Regions from separate parts of the Arthrobacter sp. PGP41 genome, predicted to be linked through region 2. Evidence: riboswitches for the same ligand, from Rfam matches in the RefSeq annotation. Region 2 holds a riboswitch; each other region holds the start of a gene.

Region 1 (6,955 bases), 1.4 Mb from region 2:
GGCTCCCGGTTCACCGCCCACCATGAATGTCAGTGTCCCTGCCTTGGCGCCGCTCATCCCGCCCGAGACGGGGGCGTCCACGAAGCGGAAGCCGGCGGCAGCGGCGGCGTCGTGCAGTTCCTTCGCTGCGGCGATATCGATGGTGGAGGAATCCACCAGCAGTGTGCGGGCGTCGGCATGCGCCAGCACGCCATCCCCGCCCAGGTAGACGGCCTTGGCGTGCTCGCCCTTCGGAAGCATGGTGAACACGACGTCCGCTCCGGCCACGGCCTCGGCGATGCTCCCTACCGGCTTCACCCCTCCGGCCTCCGCTGCGGCGAGCGCGGCAGGGTTGAGGTCAAACCCCCGTACGTCGTGCCCCGCCTTCGCGAGGTTCCCGGACATGGAACCGCCCATGTTTCCCAACCCGATCCAACCGACAACTGCCATGGCATAAGCTCCTTTGCTGTGCATCCGGCCGAGGGCGGCCGGGAGGTCCGTGTCCACCATCACACCCTGCTACAGTGCAATCAAGGGGAAAAATCACAGATGGTATGTGCACTGATGCACACGAATGAAAGGGATGCGGTGGCGCGGCTTCCAAGTCCGGACGACCTGCTGATTCTGTTGACCGTGGCCCGGCTGGGGCGTTTCAACGCCGTCGCTGAAACGCTGGGCACCACGCACACCACCATCTCGCGCCGGATCCTCGCCCTGGACAAGCAGCTGGGCGGACGGACCCTGGAGCGCAGCCCGCATGGCTGGGAGTTGACGGAACTCGGCGCGTCGGCCGTCGCTGCGGCGGAGACTATTGAGGAAACTCTGGGGTCGCTGGCCGCCGTCACGGGCCAGGACCGGGACGCCCTGTCCGGCATGGTGCGCATCAGCACCTCCGACGGCTTTGGCGCCGAATTCGTAACGCCTGCGCTGGTCCGGCTCCAGCAGCGGCACCCGAAGCTGGATGTGGAGATGCTCAGCGCCACGCGCAAGGTCAGCCAGAACCGTTCCGGCGTGGACCTGGAGGTGGTGGTGGGCCGCACCGACGTGAGCAACGCGCAGACCATCTTCCTGACCAACTACTTCCTCAGGCTCTACGCCAGTCCCGCCTACGCGGCCGCCCGCGGCCTGCCGGAAACGCCCGACGGCGTGGGGCAGCATGGCTTCGTCTCTTACGTCGAGTCGGCCCTCCAGGTTGCCGAACTGGGCCACCGGTCCTCGCAGCTGCCGACGCCGAAGTCCAGCTTCCAGGCCACGAGTATCTTTGCCCAGGTTGAGGCGGTGCGCCGCGGCGGAGGCATCGGGCTGCTTCCCAACTTCATGGTGGCGCGGAACCCTGAATTCGTCCCGGTGCTCCCCGACGCCTTCGAACGCCAGATGCCCATCTGGGCGGTGGCCCGGCCGGAATCGCTGCGGTCCGCCCGGGTGCAGGCCGTGATTACCGCCCTCAAGGAGGAAGTGGCGGAGCGCCAGGACCTGCTGGCAGCATAGGCTCCGGGCGCCTTGGGCCTGTTCAGGCCCGGAATAGCCGCCTGACCACCTGACCCGCGGCGAGCGCGTCGAGGCCTTCGTTGATCTCGTCAAGCGGCCGGGTGTCTGTGTGAAGGAGCTCAACGGGAAGCCTGCCCTCGCGCCAATATTGCAGGTACAGCGGAATGTCCCGCTCCGGCACGGCATCACCCATGTAGGAACCGAGCAACCGTTTCCCCGCCCCCGCGAACTGGAGCGCGGGGACAGTCAGTTCCGCGGTGGGGTGCGGCAGCCCCACTGAGACGACGGCGCCGCCGCGCGTCACGTGCTCCAGGCACGCAGCGATGACCCGGGCTGATCCCACGGCTTCGACGGCGATGTCCACGCCGTCACCGGTGGCTTCGGCAATCAGCCGGGGGGCGTCGTCGGGGGTTCCAACGGCGGTTGCGCCGCACTTCAGGGCGAGCCCGTGCTTGCCCTCGTTAGGATCGATGGCAATCACGGCGGATGCTCCCGCGAGCGCCGCGGCCATGACGGCCGAAAGGCCCACGGCGCCGAGCCCGAAAACGGCCACGGCCTGGCCGGGCTGGGCAGCCGCCGTGTTGAGCACGGCCCCCATTCCGGTGAGCACGGCGCAACCGAACATTGCGGCAACCGTGTCCGGGACGTCGTCGTCAATAGCCACCACGGATTCCCGGGCCACCACGGCGTAGTCGGCGAAGGCCGACACCCCCAGGTGGTGGTTGATCCGCTCCCCCGCCGGCGTCCGCAGCAGAGCCTCGCCATGCAGGAGGTCCCCCGATCCGTTGACCTCCGCCGCACGGTGGCACAGCGCGGGACGGCCAGCCCGGCAGGCACGGCAGCCGCCGCAGCTGGGGACGAACACGAGGACCACGTGGTCTCCCGGGGTGACGTCGGTGACGCCTTCGCCGACGGCGTCCACCCGTCCCACCGCTTCATGTCCCAGCGCCATGGGAAGCGGCCTGACGCGGGACCCGTCCACCACAGACAGATCGGAGTGGCAGAGGCTCGAATACGTGATGGTCACCCCCAGCTCCCCGGCCCGGGGTTCGGGGCGCTCAAGCTCCTGGACCGCCAGTGGCTTTGCCTCGGTGTAGTTGGTGCCGGACGGGACGGTGGCGTAAAGAACTGCTGCTCGCATGGCGGGTCCTGACGTCGAAGTGATGTGGGGCTGGCATGCGGCTGCCCGGACCTGCGATGGGCGGGTCCGGGCAGCTGCGGTGCATGGGTGTTGTTCTGTCCTGCCGCTGCTACTTCTTCTGGGCGGCCAGGAGGTCTGCCGTGCCCTTGGCATCGGCGGCGTCGACGTCGTGCAGGGAGATGCCGCGCGTTTCCTTGAGGAAGAAGACCGAAAGCCCTGTTACCACGCAGGCGCCCAGCAGGTAGAACGCCACCGGAACGGAGGACTTGAAGCTGCCCAGCAGGGAGCTGGCGATGATCGGCGCGAGCGAACCGGCCACGATCGAGGTCACCTGGTAGCCGAGGGAAACGCCCGAGTACCGCATCCGGGTGGGGAACATTTCCGCCATGATGGACGGCTGGCCGGCGTACATGAGCGCGTGGAACAGCAGGCCGATGGTGATGGCCGCCAGGATCATCATTTCGTTGGCGGTGTCCATCATGGGGAAGGCGAAGAAGCCCCAGGTTCCGGCGAGGATGGCACCGGCCATGTAGACGGGACGGCGGCCGAACGAATCGGACATCTTGCCCACCAGCGGGACAGCGCAGAAGTGGATGAAGTGGGCAACCAGCAGCAGGAGCAGGATGCGGGACGTGTCGGTCTGGACGACGACCTTCAGGTAGGTGATGGAGAACGTCACCACGAGGTAGTACAGGATGTTCTCCGCGAAGCGCAGGCCCATGGCGGTGAAGACGCCGCGCGGGTACCGGCGGAAGACCTCGGCCACGCCGTAGCCCTTGTGCTCAACCGTGACTTCCTTGCGTGCCTCGATGAAGATCGGCGCATCCTGGACCTTGGTGCGGATGTAGTAGCCGATGATCACGATGACTGCGGAGAGCCAGAAGGCCACGCGCCAGCCCCAGCCGAGGAAGGCTTCCTGGGACAGGGTGGAGGACAGGGTGAACAGCACACCGGTTGCAAGGAGGTTACCCATGGGCACCGCCGACTGCGGCCAGCTGGACCAGAACCCGCGGGACTTGTTGGGGCTGTGCTCGGCCACCAGCAGCACGGCGCCGCCCCATTCGCCGCCGACGGCGAAGCCCTGCACGAAGCGCAGGAACACCAGGAGGGCCGGGGCCCAGTAACCGATTTGGGCGAAGGTGGGCAGGCAGCCCATGAGGAAGGTGGCAACGCCCACCAGGATGATGCTCAGCTGCAGCAGTTGCTTGCGGCCGAACTTGTCACCGAAGTGGCCGAAGACGATGCCGCCGATGGGGCGGGCAACGAAACCTACGGCATAGGTGACGAAGGCGGCGATGATGCCGTCCAGTTCCGTCCCTGAATTGGGGAAGAACATCTTGCCGAACACCAGCGTGGCGGCCGAGGCATAGAGGAAGAACTCATACCACTCAACCACGGTGCCGGCCATGGAGGCCGTGACCACTTTCCTCAGGCCTGTGGCCTTGACGTCGGTTTCCTCTGGCCGCCGTGCGGCGGAGCTTTCCGTGCTCATTAGTGAACTCCTTCGGCGTCGTCTTCGACACCACTGGGACAGGCTGTGGCGGGTGCGTGTGATTTTGGACACGAACCGCCGGGTCCCAACGAGTATGGACCGCTTGGACGCCGAGCTCAACGGCGAATCATGCAGAGGCTGTCTGCAATAATGCACATTCCGCGGCGCCGGGGCGCGATGTTATGCCGAAAGGTGCTCCCGCAGCTGGCTGCCCAGCTGGCCGATTTCGGTGAGGAAGCCGTCGTGTCCGATGGGCGCCTCGATGAGGTGGACGTCCACGTCCCCGGGGAGTGCCCGCGCCAGCTCGCGGGATTGGGACGGGAAGTAGAGCCGGTCTGAATCCACGGCAGCCACAAAGAAGCGCGCCCCGGAGCGGGCCAAGGCCTGCTCGAGCGGCCCGCGGCCCCGGGACACGTCATGGCTCATGAGGGCCTCGGTGATGGCGATGTAGCTGTTGGCATCGAACCGCCGGACCAGCTTGTTGCCCTGGTGGTCCAGGTAGCTCTCCACCTGGTAGCGTCCGCGGGCAGCGAGCCGGTCACCCTGGAACGGGGATTCGGGGGCCTGCGGCGCGCGGCCGAACCGTCCATCCAGCTCCCCCGGGGAACGGTACGTGATGTGGGCGATCCGCCGCGCCAGGGCAAGCCCGTCCTCCGGGAAAGGACCGCCGTAGTAGTCGCCGCCGTTGAAATTCGCGTCCTGGCGGATGGCGAGGGTCTGTGCCTGGGCGAAGGCAATCTGCTCGGCAGTACTGGCGGCCCCCACGGAGATGACCGCGCAGCGGTGCACGCGGTCCGGGAACGTGATGGCCCATTCCAGGGCTCGTGCCCCGCCCATGGAACCGCCCAGCACGGCAAACCAGCTCCCGATCCCCAACTGGTCGGCCAACCGGGCTTCCGCTACCGTGCTGTCCCGCAGGGTCACGAGTGGAAAGCGCGAACCCCAGGGCGTTCCGTCCGGCGCGGGCGAGGACGGACCGGTGGACCCGTAGCAGCCTCCCACTATGTTGATGGACACCACGAAGAACTTGTCCGTGTCCACTGGCGCGCCGGGGCCGGCCAGCTGTTCCCACCAGCCTTCTTCGTCCGTGTCGCCGCGGGTCACGTGGGTGCTGCCGGTCAGGGCGTGTTCGATCAGGATGGCGTTGCTGCCGTCCTCGTTCAGGGTTCCCCATGTCTCGTATGCGAGGACGACGTCCGGCAGGTAGCCGCCGGCCTCGAGCTGCAGTCCCCCGATGGAGGCATAGCGGACAATCCCATGTTCGGGAACGGTAGTACGGGCGACGGTAACCGTCATGGCAAGACCTCTTCTACGCGCTTGCCCGCCGTCGAATGACCGGCAGGCCAGGTCTTCACCCGGGGCACCCCACCGCGGAAGGAGGGTTGCCGGCCAGCAAGCCGGGGCTGTCACTGGCACTCATGACCTGGTTCGAGTGTACGAAACAGCCCCTGCCTGCCGCCAAGAGTGTGACTGGTTGTGACTTCCCCGGCTTGCCGCCGTGCTGGGCGGCCGTGTGCTGCTAGGCTCCGGTTGCCTCCTTGGCAGCACGGAAGCCGGCTTCCAGGTCCGCCAGGATGTCGTCAATGTGCTCGATCCCCACCGACAGCCGCACCAGGCCCGGAGTGACCCCGGCCACCACCTGCTGCTCCGGAGAGAGCTGGCTGTGGGTGGTCGACGCCGGGTGGATCACCAGGGAGCGGACGTCGCCGATGTTTGCCACGTGGGAGTGCAGTTCCAGCGCGTCCACGAATCGTTTGCCGGCTTCGGCTCCGCCGGCGAGGTTGAACGACACAATCGCGCCGGTGCCCCTGGGCCCGTACTTGCGGCCCCGCTCGTACCACCGGCTGGAGGGCAGGCCGGCGTAGGCGACGGACTCGACGTCGTCACGCCCTTCCAGCCACCGCGCCACTTCGAGGGCGTTGGCAACGTGACGTTCCACCCGAAGGCTCAAGGTTTCCAGGCCCTGGGCGATCAGGAAGGCGTTGAAGGGCGACACTGCCGAGCCCAGGTCGCGGAGAAGCTGGACGCGGGCCTTCAGGATGTAGGAGAGGTTGGCGCCCAGGGCCCCGTCCTTGCCAAGGTCCCGGGCATACACCAGTCCGTTGTACGTGGGGTCGGGGGTGTTGAATCCCGGGAATTTGGCAGGGTCCTGGCCGAAGTCGAACTTGCCGGAGTCCACAATTACGCCGGCGATTGCGGACCCGTGGCCGCCCAAGTACTTCGTAGCCGAGTGGACCACGATGTCCGCTCCCCATTCCAGGGGCCGGATCAGGTACGGGGTGGACAGGGTGTTGTCCACGATCAGGGGCACGCCGGCATCATGGGCGATGCCTGACACGCACTCGATGTCCAGGACGTCCTGGCGGGGATTGGACACCGCTTCGGCGAAGAACAGCTTGGTGTTTGGCCGGACCGCGTCACGCCACTGGTCCAGATTGTCCGGGTCCGCCACGAAGGTCACGGAGATTCCGAACTTCTTCAGGGTGTGGGCGAAAAGATTGTACGTTCCGCCGTACAGGCTGGGGCTGGCAACGATGTGGTCCCCCGCCTCGGCGATATTAAGGACAGCAAAGGTCTCAGCTGCCTGTCCTGAACTCAGCAGGAGTGCTCCCAACCCGCCTTCAAGGCTCGCGATCCGCTGTTCCACGGCGTCCTGGGTGGGATTGCCGATGCGGGTGTAGATCGGCGCCAGTTCAGCAAGGGCAAAGCGGTTGGCGGCGCTTTCCGCACTGGGGAACACGAAGGACGTGGTCTGGTAGATAGGGAGCGCACGGGCGCCGGTGGCACTGTCCGGCTCCTGCCCTGCGTGGATCTGGCGGGTTTCAAAAGACCATCCGTTGGACAACTAAGGCTCC
Region 2 (6,955 bases):
CTCCGCGCTCATGATCGAAGCACTACGCCAGCTGGGGGCCACCATTACGGAGGTGCCCGGGGACGGAGCCTTCGGACCCGACCTGGAAGTTGTTCCGCTGAACCCGGACGCCGCCCCGTCCCTGGCCAGGATTGACTGCGGCCTCGCCGGCACTGTCATGCGGTTCGTCCCGCCCCTCGCGGCACTGCGCAGGGGTGCCAGCGAGTTCGACGGCGACCCCCACGCCCGCAAGCGGCCGATGGGAACCATCATCGAAGGACTCAAGTCGCTGGGAGTCGCAGTGTCCTCGACGGAGGGCGGCACGCCGTCGTCATTGCCGTTTGTGGTGGATGGCACCGGTGAGGTCCGCGGCGGCCACCTCGTTATCGACGCCAGCGCCTCCTCCCAGTTCGTTTCGGCGCTGCTCCTGGTGGGGGCACGGTTCACCGAGGGCCTGCACCTGGAACACGTGGGCAAACCGGTGCCCAGCCTCGACCACATCAACATGACCGTGGCCGTCCTGCGTGGAGCCGGTGTAGCCGTGGACGACTCGCGTCCCAACCACTGGGTTGTCAGCCCGGGACCCATCCGGGCATTTGACCAGAGGATCGAGCAGGACCTGTCAAACGCCGGGCCGTTCCTCGCCGCGGCCTTGGCCTCGCGCGGCACCGTGCGGATCCCCAACTGGCCCGAAGAGACGCAGCAGGTAGGTGATCTCTGGCGGAGCATCCTCACCCGGATGGGCGCCGAGGTCACCTTGCACGACGGCGTCCTGACAGTGACGGGCGGACCGGCCATCAAAGGCGCGGACTTCGCCGACACCAGCGAGCTGGCCCCCACCGTCGCCGCCCTGTGTGCACTGGCGGACGGGCCCTCGCGGCTGAGCGGCATTGCCCACCTGCGGGGACATGAAACGGACCGGCTTGCCGCTCTGGTGGCTGAAATCAACCGGCTCGGCGGTGACGCCGAGGAAACCAGCGACGGCCTGGTGATCCGGCCTGCCAGGCTGCACGCCGGCGTCGTCCACAGCTACGCGGACCACCGCATGGCTACCGCCGGAGCCATCCTCGGCCTGGCCGTGGAGGGCGTCGAGGTGGAGGACATCGCCACCACCGCCAAGACCATGCCGGATTTCCCCCGGTTGTGGGCGGACATGCTTGCGCAGGACGGCACCCCCGAGGCGGGGGCGGAAGGTTCCAGCGGTGGCGCGGAGCACTGACTCCTGGGACGAATCCGATGTCCGGATCCGGCCCAGCAAGAAGGGCTCCAGGCCCCGCACCAAGGACAGGCCCAGCCACGACGACGCCGTCACCGGCCGGATCATCACGGTTGACCGTGGCCGTTACACAGCCGTGGTGGGTGAGGACTCGGGCAACGAGCGTGTGGTTATTGCCGCCAGGGCAAGGGAACTGCGAAGGAACCCGGTGGTCGCGGGCGATTTTGTATCACTCGTGGGTGATGTCTCCGGCGAGCCGGACACTTTGGCACGGCTGGTGAAAATCCAAAACCGCAAGACGCTCCTGCGGCGCAGCGCTGACGATACGGATCCGGTGGAACGTGCCGTGGTGGCCAATGCTGACCAGCTTGTCATTGTGGTGGCGGCTGCCAACCCCGAGCCGCGGACGGGCTTCATCGACCGCGCCCTGGTGGCCGCCTACGACGCCGGTATCGAGCCGATCCTGCTGGTCACCAAGGCGGACATCAAGGATCCCGCGGAGCTGCTGGCCAACTACACCCACCTGGACTTCCCGGTGATCATCAGCCGGACTGCGGATGCGCAGGCCTCGGGCGTGGACGCCCGTTCCGACGACGGCCTGTCCGCCCGCCTGGACAGGACCGCCGTCGCGGAGCTCCGGACCTACCTCGACGGGAAAGTAACAGTCATGCTGGGGCATTCCGGCGTAGGCAAGTCAACGATGGTGAATGCGCTGACCGGAGCCGAACGGGCCACCGGCGGGGTGAACGCCGTAACCGGCCGGGGAAGGCATACATCGTCGTCCGCCCTCGCCCTGCGCCTCGCGGACGCGCCTTCGGGCAGCTGGATCATCGACACCCCCGGCATCCGCTCCTTCGGCCTGGCCCACGTGGACCCGGACCGGATCCTGCGTTCGTTCCCGGACCTCTCCCCCGGCACGGATGACTGCGAGCGCGGCTGCAAGCACACAGCCATCGCAGTGGACTGCGGGCTGGATGCATGGGTAGCGGGGGGCCATGCCGGGCCCACCGGTGCAGCAAGGCTGGCCTCCCTGCGGCGGCTGCTGGGGACGGACCCACGAATGGAAGCCCAGGAGGCCAAGGAGCTGGGCAGCGTCAACTGACAGGGCCGGGTTCCCGGCAGAACGGCGCGCAGACGGTAGTTTGGAACCATGATCCAACCCGCTTCGAGCTACAACGATGACCTGCGCCTGGCCCACGTCCTGGCCGACTCTGTGGACGACCAGACAATGAGCCGCTTCAAGGCGCTGGACCTCCACATCGAGACCAAGCCGGACCTGACGCCGGTCACCGATGCGGACAAGGCGGCCGAGGAAGCCATCCGCGGCCAGCTCTCCCGCTCCCGTCCGCGCGATGCCGTACTCGGCGAGGAGTTCGGCAGCACCGGCCATGGCGCGCGGCGGTGGATCATCGATCCCATCGACGGCACCAAGAATTTTGTCCGCGGCGTTCCGGTCTGGGCCACCCTGATCGCCCTCGTGGACGAAGGCGAGCCGGTGGTGGGCGTAGTGAGTGCCCCCGCACTGGGCAAGCGCTGGTGGGCGGCCAAGGGCATGGGCGCCTATATGGGACGTTCCCTGGCAGCCGCAACCCGGCTCCGGGTATCCAACGTCTCCAGACTGTCCGACGCTTCCCTTTCGTACTCGAGCCTTGGCGGCTGGAAGGAGCGCGGGAACCTCAACGAATTCCTGGGCCTCACGGAGGACGTGTGGCGTACCAGGGCGTTCGGGGACTTCTGGTCGTACTGCATGGTGGCGGAGGGCTCGGTGGATATCGCCTGCGAGCCCGAACTCAACCTCTACGACATGGCCGCCCTGGTGCCCATCGTGGTTGAAGCGGGCGGCCGATTCACATCGCTGGAAGGCGAGGACGGCCCGTTCGGCGGCAACGCACTGGCCACGAATTCCATCCTGCACTCGGAGGTGCTGCGCCGGTTGAACCCGGACCTGGACGACCTCCTCTGACCCTCCTCTTCCGAACAATCAACGGCGGGCACCTCCGAAAGGAGGCGTCCGCCGTCGTTATCTTCGGCTAATGCAGCCCTTTTCAAGTGCACGTAACAAAGCCCTTAACATTCCGGCGGGCTTTTAGCCTGCACAGGCTATGTTCTACGCTCTTAAGCAGGTCACGAGTGCCAGCGCTAAACCCCGGTTTGCTGGCCGGCAACCCTCCATTCGCGGTGGGGTGCCCCGGGTGACGACCAGGCCGGTCCGGAACGGATGCGGCAAGCGCGGATTCCCCCAGCGGAGTCCTGTTTCAAAGTGAGGTCTCTGTGACAACAGCCACCGTCTCCCCCAACGCCGCAATCCAGCCTGAAGCCGCAGCACAGCCCGGACCGGAAGCCCGCTTCGACCAGCACCATGCCGCAGCCGGCCGTCCCCTGGCGGCAGTCACCGGCGCGGAAATCCAGGCTCCCCTGATCCATGGCGGGCACGTGCGGTACGCGAACCTGGACTACGGCGCGTCCGCGCCGGCGCTGTCCGTAGTGTCCGCCTACCTCAACGAAATCCTGCCGTTCTACGCGAGCGTGCACCGCGGAGCGGGCTACGCCTCCCAGATCAGCACCTCGGTCTACGAGAATTCCCGTGCGATCGTCCGGGAGTTCGTGGGCGGCCGCCCGGACGATTCTGTGATCTTCACCCGGAACACCACCGACTCCCTCAACCTGCTGGCCGGCTGCCTGCCCGGCACGGACGGCCAGGCCGACGGCGACGTCCTGTACCTCGACATTGAGCACCACGCCAACCTGCTGCCATGGCAGGGTGTCCCCCACCGCAGCATCGTGGCGGCCGATACCATCGCAGGGACCGTTGAGGCCGTGCGTGCCGAACTGCAGCACGGCGGCGTAAGCCTGCTCGCCGTCACCGGCGCGTCCAACGTCACGGGCGAAATCCTTCCCATCCGTGCCCTCGCCGCACTCGCCCACGAGCACGGCGCGCGCATCGTCGTGGACGCGGCGCAGCTGGCGCCGCACCGCCGTATTGACATCACCGCTGACGACGTCGACTACATCGCCTTCTCGGGGCATAAGCTCTACGCGCCTTTTGGGGCCGGCGTGCTGGTGGGGCGGCCGGACTGGCTCGACGCCGGAACACCGCACCTGGCCGGCGGCGGCGCCGTCAAGGAGGCAAGGCTCGACGGCGTCAGCTGGGCAACGGGTCCGGCCCGCCACGAGGGCGGATCACCGAACGTACTGGGAGCGGCTACCCTGGCCCGTGCGACGCAGGTCATCGCTGCGCTGGACCAGGACCGCTGGCACGCACACGAATCAGCCATCCGTTCCTACCTGGTGGAAGGCCTGCAGGGAATCGACGGCGTGACTGTCCACCAGATTTTCAAGGACACGAACCCGGATACCGACACCATCGGGGTGGTCAACTTCTCGGTGGAAGGATACGACGCCGGACTCGTGGCGGCGTACCTGTCAGCAGAGCATGGCGTGGGCCTGCGCGACGGCCGCTTCTGCGCCCACCCGCTGCTGAAGCGGCTGGGCCTGCCGTCCGGTTCCCTCCGTGCCAGCTTCGGCGTGGGATCCCGGCTTGACGATGCCCAGCGGCTCCTGGCAGGAATCCGTGAGCTGCGGAGCAAGGGGCTCGGCTGGGACTATGTGGTGGATGCGGGCCGCTGGGTTCCCGCCAACGACAACCGCACATACCCGCATTGGGCTCCCAACACGCCGGGAACGGCCGGCGCCGCCCCCTGCATCGACGACTGACGTGCGGCACGACTGAAGGCGGCCATCCGCGACACCGGCGCGGGTGCGGTAAATTCGGAAGGTAGCAACGAGACCTGACGAAGGAGGCCACGCGTGGCACGGGGTGGCCCCAAGCTGGATCATGGCCGACGCCGGGAACTGGGCCAAAGCTTCCAGGATGGCGGCAAGCATTACCAGCAGGTGCGGCCCGGATATCCCCCGGAGACCGCCCAGTGGCTGGTCCCGCAGGGCGCCCGCGATGCGCTCGATGTCGGTGCCGGCACCGGCAAGTTCACTGAACTGCTGCTGGACCTTGGTCTCTCTGTCACCGCGGTGGACCCCTCAGCCGACATGCTCGGGCAACTGGCGGAACACTATCCCGGCGCCGCGGCTGTCCTGGGCGCCGCGGAGGCCACCGGCCTGCCTGATTCAGCGTTCGACGTCGTCACCGTGGCCCAGGCCTGGCACTGGTGCGATGCGCTGCGGGCCAGCACGGAACTGGCCCGCGTCCTCCGCCCGCAGGGAACTCTTGGCCTGGTCTGGAACCAGCTGGACACGTCCGTCCCCTGGGTCCACCGGCTCTCGAGGATCATGCACGCAGGGGATGTCTACAAACCCGGTTTCCGGCCGCTGGTGGGCCCTGAGTTCGAGGGGCTCGAAGGCCACCTTACGCACTGGCGGGACTCCGTCACCACCACGGACCTGATGGAGCTGACAAAGTCGCGCAGCTACTACCTCCGTGCGGCCGAGGCCACCCGGGCGAAAGTACTGGCGAACCTCGACTGGTACCTGCATGAGCACCTGGGACATGCGCCGGGCGAGGAACTGGAGTTGCCATACCTGACACTGGCCTGGCGGGCGGTGAGGGCATGAATGCCCGCCACTCCCTGCCCCGCTACTCCCCGCATGGCGGCGGCGAGCCGGTAGGCTTGGTCCCGTGAAGACCAGCGCGCCCTCCTCCTCCATCGAGGACTACGTCAAGGTCATCTACTCATTCACCGAATGGCAGGACAAGCCCATCACGTCCTCCCAGCTCGCGCAGCGCCTTGGCGTGGCCAATTCCTCCGTATCGGAAATGGTCCGCAAGCTGAAGGACCAAGGCCTGGTGGATCACAAACCGTACAGTGCCATCAGGCTCACCGACGCCGGGCTCCGGCTTGCCCTTTCCATGGTGCGGCGCCACCGGCTGATCGAGACCTACCTCGTCCAGCAGTTGGGGTACAGCTGGGACGAAGTGCACGACGAAGCCGAACTGCTGGAGCATGCCGTCTCGGACATCTTCATAGAACGGGTGGCAGCCAAGCTGGGCAACCCGCAGCGGGATCCGCACGGCGATCCGATTCCCACTGCGGATGGCAAAGTGTTTATGCCCCGAGCGCACCTTATGGGTGAACTCGATGAGGGCCACACCGGGCGGATTACCCGGATCAGCGACGACAACCCGGAACTGCTGCGCTACCTCGCCGCCGAAGAGATAGACCTCGACGCCGAAGTTGAGGTGGTGGGCCGCCGGCCCTTCGGCGGCGCCCTGGTGGTGCGGATCAGCAATTCGGGCCGCGAACGGAACTACGACCTCGCTGACGAGGTTACGTCGGCGCTGTGGGTGCACAGCGATCATCCCCACCCCGGCTGCCTCCTCGGGGACGCTGACTTGCCCAGGGTGTGAGCCGGCTGAAGACTCCCGGCGTAGGGCTGCGCGCCTGGCTTGCGGTGGCGGCCGGCGCCCTGATCGGCACCGAGCTGCGGTACGGCCTGGCTGTTGCGTTTCCTGAACTGCCCGGTGCCTTTCCCTGGGCCACCCTGGGCATCAACGTGGCCGGCAGCTTTGTCCTGGCCGCCCTCACCACCGTGTGGATGGCCCGGCCGCAGACTGCCTTCTGGCTGCGGGCCGGACTGGGGCCTGGCCTGCTGGGCTCCTTCACCACATTCTCGGCCGTGGTCTTTTCCGTGGACCAGCTGGCCCGGGCCGGGCAGCATGCTGTGTGGGCCGCCTACCTCGCACTGTCGCTGCTCCTTGGACTTGCGGCCGCCGGCGCGGGGTGGCGGGCCGGGAAATTTGTTGGCCGG
Region 3 (6,955 bases), 1.2 Mb from region 2:
CACGTCCTCCAGCCCCACCGAAAGCCGCACCACGCCGTCGCTCAAGCCAATGGCGGCCCGGCCCTCAGGTCCCATCGCCCGGTGCGTGGTGGTGGCAGGGTGCGTGATGAGCGACTTGGCGTCGCCCAGGTTGTTGGAGATGTCGATGATCCGCAGGCCGTCCAGCAGCGCAAACGCCGCCTCCTTGCCCGAGCGCCCGCCGGAGGGGGCGAGTTCCAAGGTGAGGACCGTTCCGCCGGCGCTCATCTGCTTTGCGGCCAGCTCGTACTGCGGGTGCGACTTCAGGAGCGGGTACTTCACCCAGCTGACGGCAGGCTGTTCCTCCAGCCATTCCGCGAGGCGCAGGGCTGACGCCGAGGAGTGGTTGACGCGCAGCGCCATGGTCTCGAGGCCCTTGGTCAGGACCCAGGCGTTGAACGCGGACAGCGCCGGTCCGGTGTGGCGCATCAGCTGCTTCACCGGCCCGTCAATAAACTCCTTGGTGCCCAGGATGGCGCCGCCCAGCACCCGGCCCTGGCCGTCAATGTGCTTGGTTCCCGAGTAGACAACCACGTCGGCGCCGAACTGTCCGCACCGCTGCAGCAGGGGTGTGGCAAAGACGTTGTCGACGACGACGGTGGCCCCGGCCGCATGCGCCAGGTCGCTGACGGCAGCGATGTCCACGATCTCCTGCATCGGATTGGACGGCGATTCGAAGAAGACGGCGGCGGTGGGCTGGGAGAGGGCCTCGCGCCACTGTTCCAGGTCCGGACCGTCCACGAAGACGGTCTCCACGCCCCAGCGGGGAAGGATTTCGTTGAGGATCACGAAGCAGGAGCCGAACAGCGAACGAGCCGCAACCACGCGGTCCCCGGCAGCCAGCAGCGCACCCAAGGCGGTGAACACCGCGGACATGCCGGACGCCGTCGCAAAGCACGCCTCCGTGCCTTCCAGGAGGCGGAGCCGCTCCTGGAACGTGGCCACGGAGGGGTTGCCGTAGCGCGAGTAGACAAAGCGTTCGTCCTCGCCCGTGAAGGCCCGCTCCGCAGCGGCGGCGGATTCGTATACAAAACCGGAGTTCAGGAAGACAGCCTCGCTGGTTTCCTGGAAGTTGGTGCGGTCCAGCCCGCCGCGGACGGCCTGGGTGTCGGGGCTCCAGCCGGCGGCGTCTTCGTTGAAGGTCACTAGTTCTTTCCCAGGTTGGTCGGCAGGCCGCGGTTCTTCCAGCCGTTGACGGTACGTTCTCCGTAACGGTCCGGCTCGCCCTCAAAGCCCTCCAGGACGTTGTAGGAGGTGAAGCCGGCCTGCGTGGCGGCCATTGCGGCCGCGATGGAACGCTGGCCGGAACGGCACAGGAACACCAGTTCGGTCGACTTGTCCTCGGGCGCCTGCCGGCTAAGGTCGGTGATGAAGTCAGGGTTGGGGATTCCGCCCGGGAAGGTCCACTGGATGAACAGCGGATCGTTCTCGGTGGCCTTGGTGTCAGGAATGCCGATGTGGGCCCATTCGCCCTCCGTGCGCACGTCCACCAGGATGGCGCCCTGCTCGAGCTTTTCCCAGGCCTCCTGCGGGGTCAGGTCTCCGGCGTAGCTCATGCGTGGCCCTCGCCGTCGAAGTCGAGGTCATCGCCGGTGGACTCGAGGTCGTCAACAGCGTCCGCCACGGCAGCGTCCGCGGAAGCGATGGCTGAGGGCAGGACCACCGCCTGCGCCACGATCACACTGCTGCCGTTGAAGGTTGCCGCCGGGCTGCCGTGCAGGACATAGCCTTCCGCCAGCGCGGCGGAGATCCGCTCGCAAAAGGCCCGGTCATCCGGCCCGCTGATGAGGCGGTACGACAATTTCTCTTCAGGGGCAGGTGCGTCAGACACGACGGATCTCCTTCTCTCACGCTTGCAGCTCGAATGGGTCGATATGCCGAGTGTTCACCTGAGGCACCCCGCCGCGAAAGGAGGGTTGCCGACCGGCCAGTCAGGGCTTGGCGCCGGTACTCATTACTCCCCAAGAACGTAACACTTGCCGCCCGGCCCCGCACCGCCGCCGTCGTCATGTTGCGTAACTGAAGTACCCAGGGCGCCGCAGTGGAGCCTGGCCGCCGTCCGGCATCTTCATCCAAAGTACGACGGCGGCTCCTCCTTGGGTGTCAGGGCACCGTGCGGGACCTGGGGGAGCGGCAGCATCAGTTGATGTAGCAGTAGGTGCCGCGCCCAAAAGGAACGGCGTGGACGCCGTGCCCCAAGGCACGTGGTCCACGCCGGATTCGTTTCGACGCTGGTGCTTAGACGAGGCCGGGGTAGCTGGCCAGGATGTAGTCGGCAGCAGCGGGGCCTTTCATGCGCAGCCCTTTGCGGCCGTGCCTGATGCGGCAGTTCATGGCTATCCAGAAATCGGACTCGGGGCCGGGCTGCTGCTGGTTGATGAAGCACCAGCTGGTGTACAGGCCATAAAGGCGGTCCCGGTCGAGGGTGGCGTCGGAGGCCTGGTCAATGTAGGTGGCTTCTTTGAGAAAGAGATCGAACTGCGAATGCGCCATGACGGCTTCCCTTCGCTACGTGCGGTGGTGCCGCCGTTCGGCTACAGCAGCGGACCTCAATGCCGTGCACGGGGCATCGAGTGTTGAGAATGCCCGCGGAAATCAGGGGCTAGGTGAAATCAAGGGCTACGGGGCGGTGTCACGGCCGCATCTACAATGTAGACTTTACTCGTAGACAACCAATTCGGCAAGCGAATGGATTACCTATTCGGGTAAGAGGGCTTGCTGCCTTCCAGGACGGAAATCATGGCCTCCCCGAAAACCCAGTCCCCCGCCGGGCCGGCCCAAAAGCAAAAGCTGAGCAGGCAGCTCGTGCTGACCAAGGCGCTCGAAGTCGTTGACGAGGAAGGTTTGGAGGCGCTGACCATGCGCCGCCTTGGCCAGGAGTTGGGCCGGGACCCAATGAGCCTTTACCGCTATGCGGAGAACCGCGCCGCACTGCTGGACGGCGTCACCGAACTGGTGCTCAACGAACTCACTATCCACCCCGAAGATCCCGATTGGAAAGCCCAGCTGCGCCGCATCGCGCACGACCTTCGGAATCTTGCGCTCCAGCACCCCAATGTGGTGCCGCTGCTCGTGACCAGGCCGCTCTCCACCCCGCTGGGGCTGCGGCCGCTGGGCACGCTGCGTCCTCTCGAGCAGATCCTGTCCCTGCTGATTGGGGCAGGGTTCAGCCCCGCGGATGCCCTCCACGTCTACCGCGCTTACTACGGCTTCCTCTACGGCCACATCCTGAATGAGCTGCAGGAATTCGTTGTGGACCCGGAGGAAAACGAAGTGCTACTGCGGCTGGGACTGCACCGGTTGCCTGCCAAGGAGTTCCCGCGGCTGCGTGCGCTGGCCCCCGCCCTGGCGGACTACGAAGGATCCGCGGAACTCGACCAAGGGCTGAGTATCCTGCTCTCCGGCCTTGAAGCCCAACTGTCCCTTCAGGACGCCTAGCCAGCCGGCTAGCCCGCCGTCGGGGCAGGCGTTCCGGTCGGGTTATTCGAACGAGGCCCGCCGCTTGTCCTGTTGCCGCGTGGCCCAGACGTCCGGCCGGTTAACCTTGAAACGGCGGCCGGTCAGGGCGCGGGCTGTCAGGCGGATGTAGTTTGCCTTTTCTCCCGGCTGCCATGGCTCCAGCCCCAGTCTGTCCACGGCGTCCTTGTCCGCCTGGTCCTCGATGACCGCCGTATCGCCGCGCAGCACCACGCTCCAGGCCTCTTCGGTATGGGGATCGTAGCCGTCGATCTCCAGGGCGGCAGGCCTCTCTGCCAGGGCACTCCACAGCTTGGTGACGCCGGCGGTACGGAACGCGATGCTGCGGCGGTGCACTACGTAGTTGATCGGAAAGATCTCGGGGTGGCCGTCAACCACCAGTGCAAGGCGGCCGACAGTGTCATTGGCCAGGAGTTCCCAGCATTCGTCAAAGGTCAGGTTGTCATTCGGCTGCGTCTGCGAGTCCATGAACCACACCTTACGGCCACTTCCCCCGCCGGACCTAGGGTGCAGGGGCCGGAATCACGGGCCCCTTATTGGATGCCCGCGAACAACTCGTTCAGTTCGGCGGTCAGCTCCTTCTGGACGGACGGCGTGCCGATTTCCTTGCCGTCGATCCGGTTCACCGGCGCCAGTAAACGGACGCTGGAGATCAGCCACACGGCGTCGGCGTCCAGCAGGTCCTGCGGCTCAAGCGGGCCGTAGCCCAGTTCCCAGCCCGCAGCCTTCGCCGCGGTGAACAGCGCGCCCTGCGAGGTGCCTGCCAGGATGCCGCTGTCCAGCTGGGGTGTGATGAGGCGCTTGACGGAAGCGCCGTCGTCGGACGTTCCTGCGTGGGCCAGCAGCACGGTGGAGGTGGGCCCCTCCAGCACCCGGCCGTCGGAGGAGATGAAGATGACGTCGTCCGCGCCCTGTTTGTGGGCATGGCGCAGTGCGGCCATGTTGACCGCGTAGGACAGCGTCTTCGCGCCGAGCAGCAGCCAGGGGGCGCGCTCGGCGGCGCCGCTGTCGTAGCCACGGTCAAGGAGGATGACGTCGATTCCCGTCTCGCGCTGGCGCCGCGCCAACGCCCCGGTGGGGGACACCTGGACCCAGGCGGTGGGCGCCGCGGCGCCCTCCGCTCCGCGGGTCACTACCAGTTTGACGACGAGTTCGTCCTCGGCGGCAGAGGCGGCCGGATGCCGGGACCGGTGCTCGTTCAATGCAGTGGTGATGGCCCTGCGCCATCCGTCCTCAGCCGGGATAACCAGGTCAAGGGCGTCCGCGGAACCGGCCAGGCGGTCCAGGTGGGCCTGGATCTTCCGCACATTGCCGCCTACAGCCAGCATGGTTTCAAAGATCCCGTCCCCCCGGGTTGCGCCCTGGTCCGTGACCATGAGCTGGGGTTTGGAGGCATCGGCGAGCCGGCCGTCCGGGAACGCGGGATCGAGGAAAACGAGAACCACGGAAGCTGGAGAGGTCATGGCTCCAGCTTAGTGCGCTGCCGCAACGGATAAGCTGGGCAGAGCGCCCTGGCTGGAAACGGTCCGCCGGGAGCCCATCCTCCGGGGGTTAATTTCGTGTTGTGGCCATTCTCGCTTGCCGGCACCGCGCCGATGTGGGTGGTGGTGCTGCTGGGCGTCGCCGACCTCCTGATCAGGGTGCTGGCTCTGGGCATCATTCCGGGAAACAGGCGTCCCACCACGGCGATGGCGTGGCTGCTGGGCATCTTCTTCGTGCCGTTCTTGGGCATCCTGCTGTTCCTGCTGTTCGGCAACTTCAAGCTGTCCAGCCGCCGCCGGGCGCAGCAGGAGCAGGTGAACGACCGGGTGCGCGCCGGGATCTCCTCGCTTGCCGACGTCGAAAGCGACTACCCCGGACCTGAATGGGTGAAGTCCGCCGCGGAACTGAACCGCCGGCTCGGCTCCCTGCCCATGGTGGACGGCAACTCCGTGGACCTGATCCCCGGCTATCCGGACTCGATCCTGCAGATGACCGAGGCCGTGCGCAAGGCGAAAAAGTTTGTCAACGCCGAGTTCTACATCATGAGCACGGACCACATCACCGACGATCTCCTCACAGCGCTGGAGGAGGCGGCCGAGCGCGGCGTCGAGGTCCGCGTGCTCTTCGACCACATCGGCACCCTGCGGGTCAAGGGTTACCGGAAGCTCCTGAAGCGGCTACGGGCAGGCAAGATCCAGTGGAAGCGCATGCTTCCGCTCCTGCCCATCCACGGCCAGTGGCGCAGGCCGGACCTGCGGAACCATCGCAAAATCATGGTGATCGACGGCGAGATTGCCTTCACCGGCTCGCAGAACCTGATCGAGCCCTCCTACAACAACCCCCGGCACCGCAAGGCGGGCCGCGAATGGGTGGAGCTGATGGCGCGCCTGCACGGGCCCATCGTGACCACATTGAACGTCGTCTTCGCCACCGACTGGCTCAGCGAAACCGACGAATCCCTGGAGCACCAGCTGCAGCTCCCGTCCAACCCGCACCCGGGGAACGTGACTGCACAGGTGGTGCCGAGCGGCCCGGGGTTCATCACCGAGAACAACCTTCGGCTTTTCAACACGCTCATCTACTCCGCCCAGCACCGGATCTCGATCTGCAGCCCGTACTTCGTCCCGGATGATTCGCTGCTTTATGCCATCACCACCGCCGCCCAGCGCGGCGTGGAAGTGGAGCTGTTCGTCTCCGAGAAGGGCGACCAGTTCCTGGTCCACCACGCCCAGCGCTCCTACTATGAGGCGCTGCTCGAAGCCGGCGTCCGGATCTACCTGTACAAGGCCCCGTTCGTGCTCCATGCCAAGCACTTCACCATCGACGACGAAGTGGCGGTCCTGGGCTCCAGCAACATGGACATGCGCTCCTTCTCCCTGAACCTTGAGGTGTCCGTGATGCTGCTGGGCGAGGACATCGTCACCAAGATGCGTGCAGTGGAGGATACCTACCGGGACATCTCCCACGAGCTGAGACTGGCGGACTGGCTCCAGCGGCCGCTCGCGGCACGTTACGTGGACAACGTGGCGCGGCTGACGGCAACGGTCCAGTAGCAGCCTTCAGGAATCCGGGAATTCCGTCCCCAGCGTGGAGAGCACTCCGAACGCCTTGGTCCGGATTTCGTCGTACTCCTCGTCCGGCACCGAGTCGGCAGTAATGGCGCCCCCGACGCCGAGCGTCAGTTCCGCCGTTCCGTCGCCGGGGGCGTCGACCACCAGGGTCCGGATGGCGACGGCGAGGTCCGTGGCGCCGTTCAGCGAGAAGTAGCCGATGGCGCCGGAGTAGAGCCCGCGCCCGCCACCTTCGAGCCGGTCCAGGATGGCCATGGTGCTGATCTTGGGCGCGCCGGTCATCGAGCCCGCCGGGAAGCAGGCAGCCACGGCTTCGGCCCGCGAGGATCCCCGCTTCAGCTGCGCATCGATGGTGCTGACCATCTGGTGCACCGTGGCGTAGCTTTCGATGGCGCAGAGCCTGCTGA

The links. A riboswitch is a leader RNA that binds a small molecule or an ion and turns the genes downstream of it on or off. The one in region 2 is predicted to bind S-adenosylmethionine.
Region 1: linked by a shared signal. The riboswitch ahead of metX (homoserine O-acetyltransferase MetX) and the one ahead of C3B78_RS12800 (aminotransferase class V-fold PLP-dependent enzyme) in region 2 are both predicted to bind S-adenosylmethionine.
Region 3: linked by a shared signal. The riboswitch ahead of C3B78_RS18275 (DUF1737 domain-containing protein) and the one ahead of C3B78_RS12800 (aminotransferase class V-fold PLP-dependent enzyme) in region 2 are both predicted to bind S-adenosylmethionine.

The regions. Positions count from the first base shown of each region.
Region 1 covers NZ_CP026514.1:1,409,433-1,416,387, reverse strand. Annotated here, with positions in the region: gene mmsB (3-hydroxyisobutyrate dehydrogenase) at 1-429, opposite strand, end outside; gene C3B78_RS06360 (LysR family transcriptional regulator) at 544-1,467, shown strand; gene C3B78_RS06355 (zinc-dependent alcohol dehydrogenase family protein) at 1,490-2,608, opposite strand; gene C3B78_RS06350 (MFS transporter) at 2,718-4,100, opposite strand; gene metX (homoserine O-acetyltransferase MetX) at 4,281-5,396, opposite strand; SAM riboswitch class IV at 5,409-5,524, opposite strand; gene C3B78_RS06340 (bifunctional o-acetylhomoserine/o-acetylserine sulfhydrylase) at 5,620-6,945, opposite strand.
Region 2 covers NZ_CP026514.1:2,803,932-2,810,886, forward strand. Annotated here, with positions in the region: gene aroA (3-phosphoshikimate 1-carboxyvinyltransferase) at 1-1,198, shown strand, start outside; gene rsgA (ribosome small subunit-dependent GTPase A) at 1,182-2,297, shown strand; gene hisN (histidinol-phosphatase) at 2,346-3,158, shown strand; SAM riboswitch class IV at 3,318-3,431, shown strand; gene C3B78_RS12800 (aminotransferase class V-fold PLP-dependent enzyme) at 3,467-4,909, shown strand; gene C3B78_RS12805 (class I SAM-dependent methyltransferase) at 5,003-5,761, shown strand; gene C3B78_RS12810 (metal-dependent transcriptional regulator) at 5,826-6,554, shown strand; gene C3B78_RS12815 (fluoride efflux transporter FluC) at 6,551-6,955, shown strand, end outside.
Region 3 covers NZ_CP026514.1:3,975,443-3,982,397, reverse strand. Annotated here, with positions in the region: gene C3B78_RS18285 (O-succinylhomoserine sulfhydrylase) at 1-1,164, opposite strand, end outside; gene C3B78_RS18280 (rhodanese-like domain-containing protein) at 1,164-1,574, opposite strand; gene C3B78_RS18275 (DUF1737 domain-containing protein) at 1,571-1,849, opposite strand; SAM riboswitch class IV at 1,863-1,977, opposite strand; gene C3B78_RS18270 (hypothetical protein) at 2,257-2,511, opposite strand; gene C3B78_RS18265 (TetR/AcrR family transcriptional regulator C-terminal domain-containing protein) at 2,758-3,456, shown strand; gene C3B78_RS18260 (pyridoxamine 5'-phosphate oxidase family protein) at 3,499-3,963, opposite strand; gene C3B78_RS18255 (aminodeoxychorismate lyase) at 4,029-4,958, opposite strand; gene cls (cardiolipin synthase) at 5,091-6,530, shown strand; gene pabB (aminodeoxychorismate synthase component I) at 6,537-6,955, opposite strand, start outside.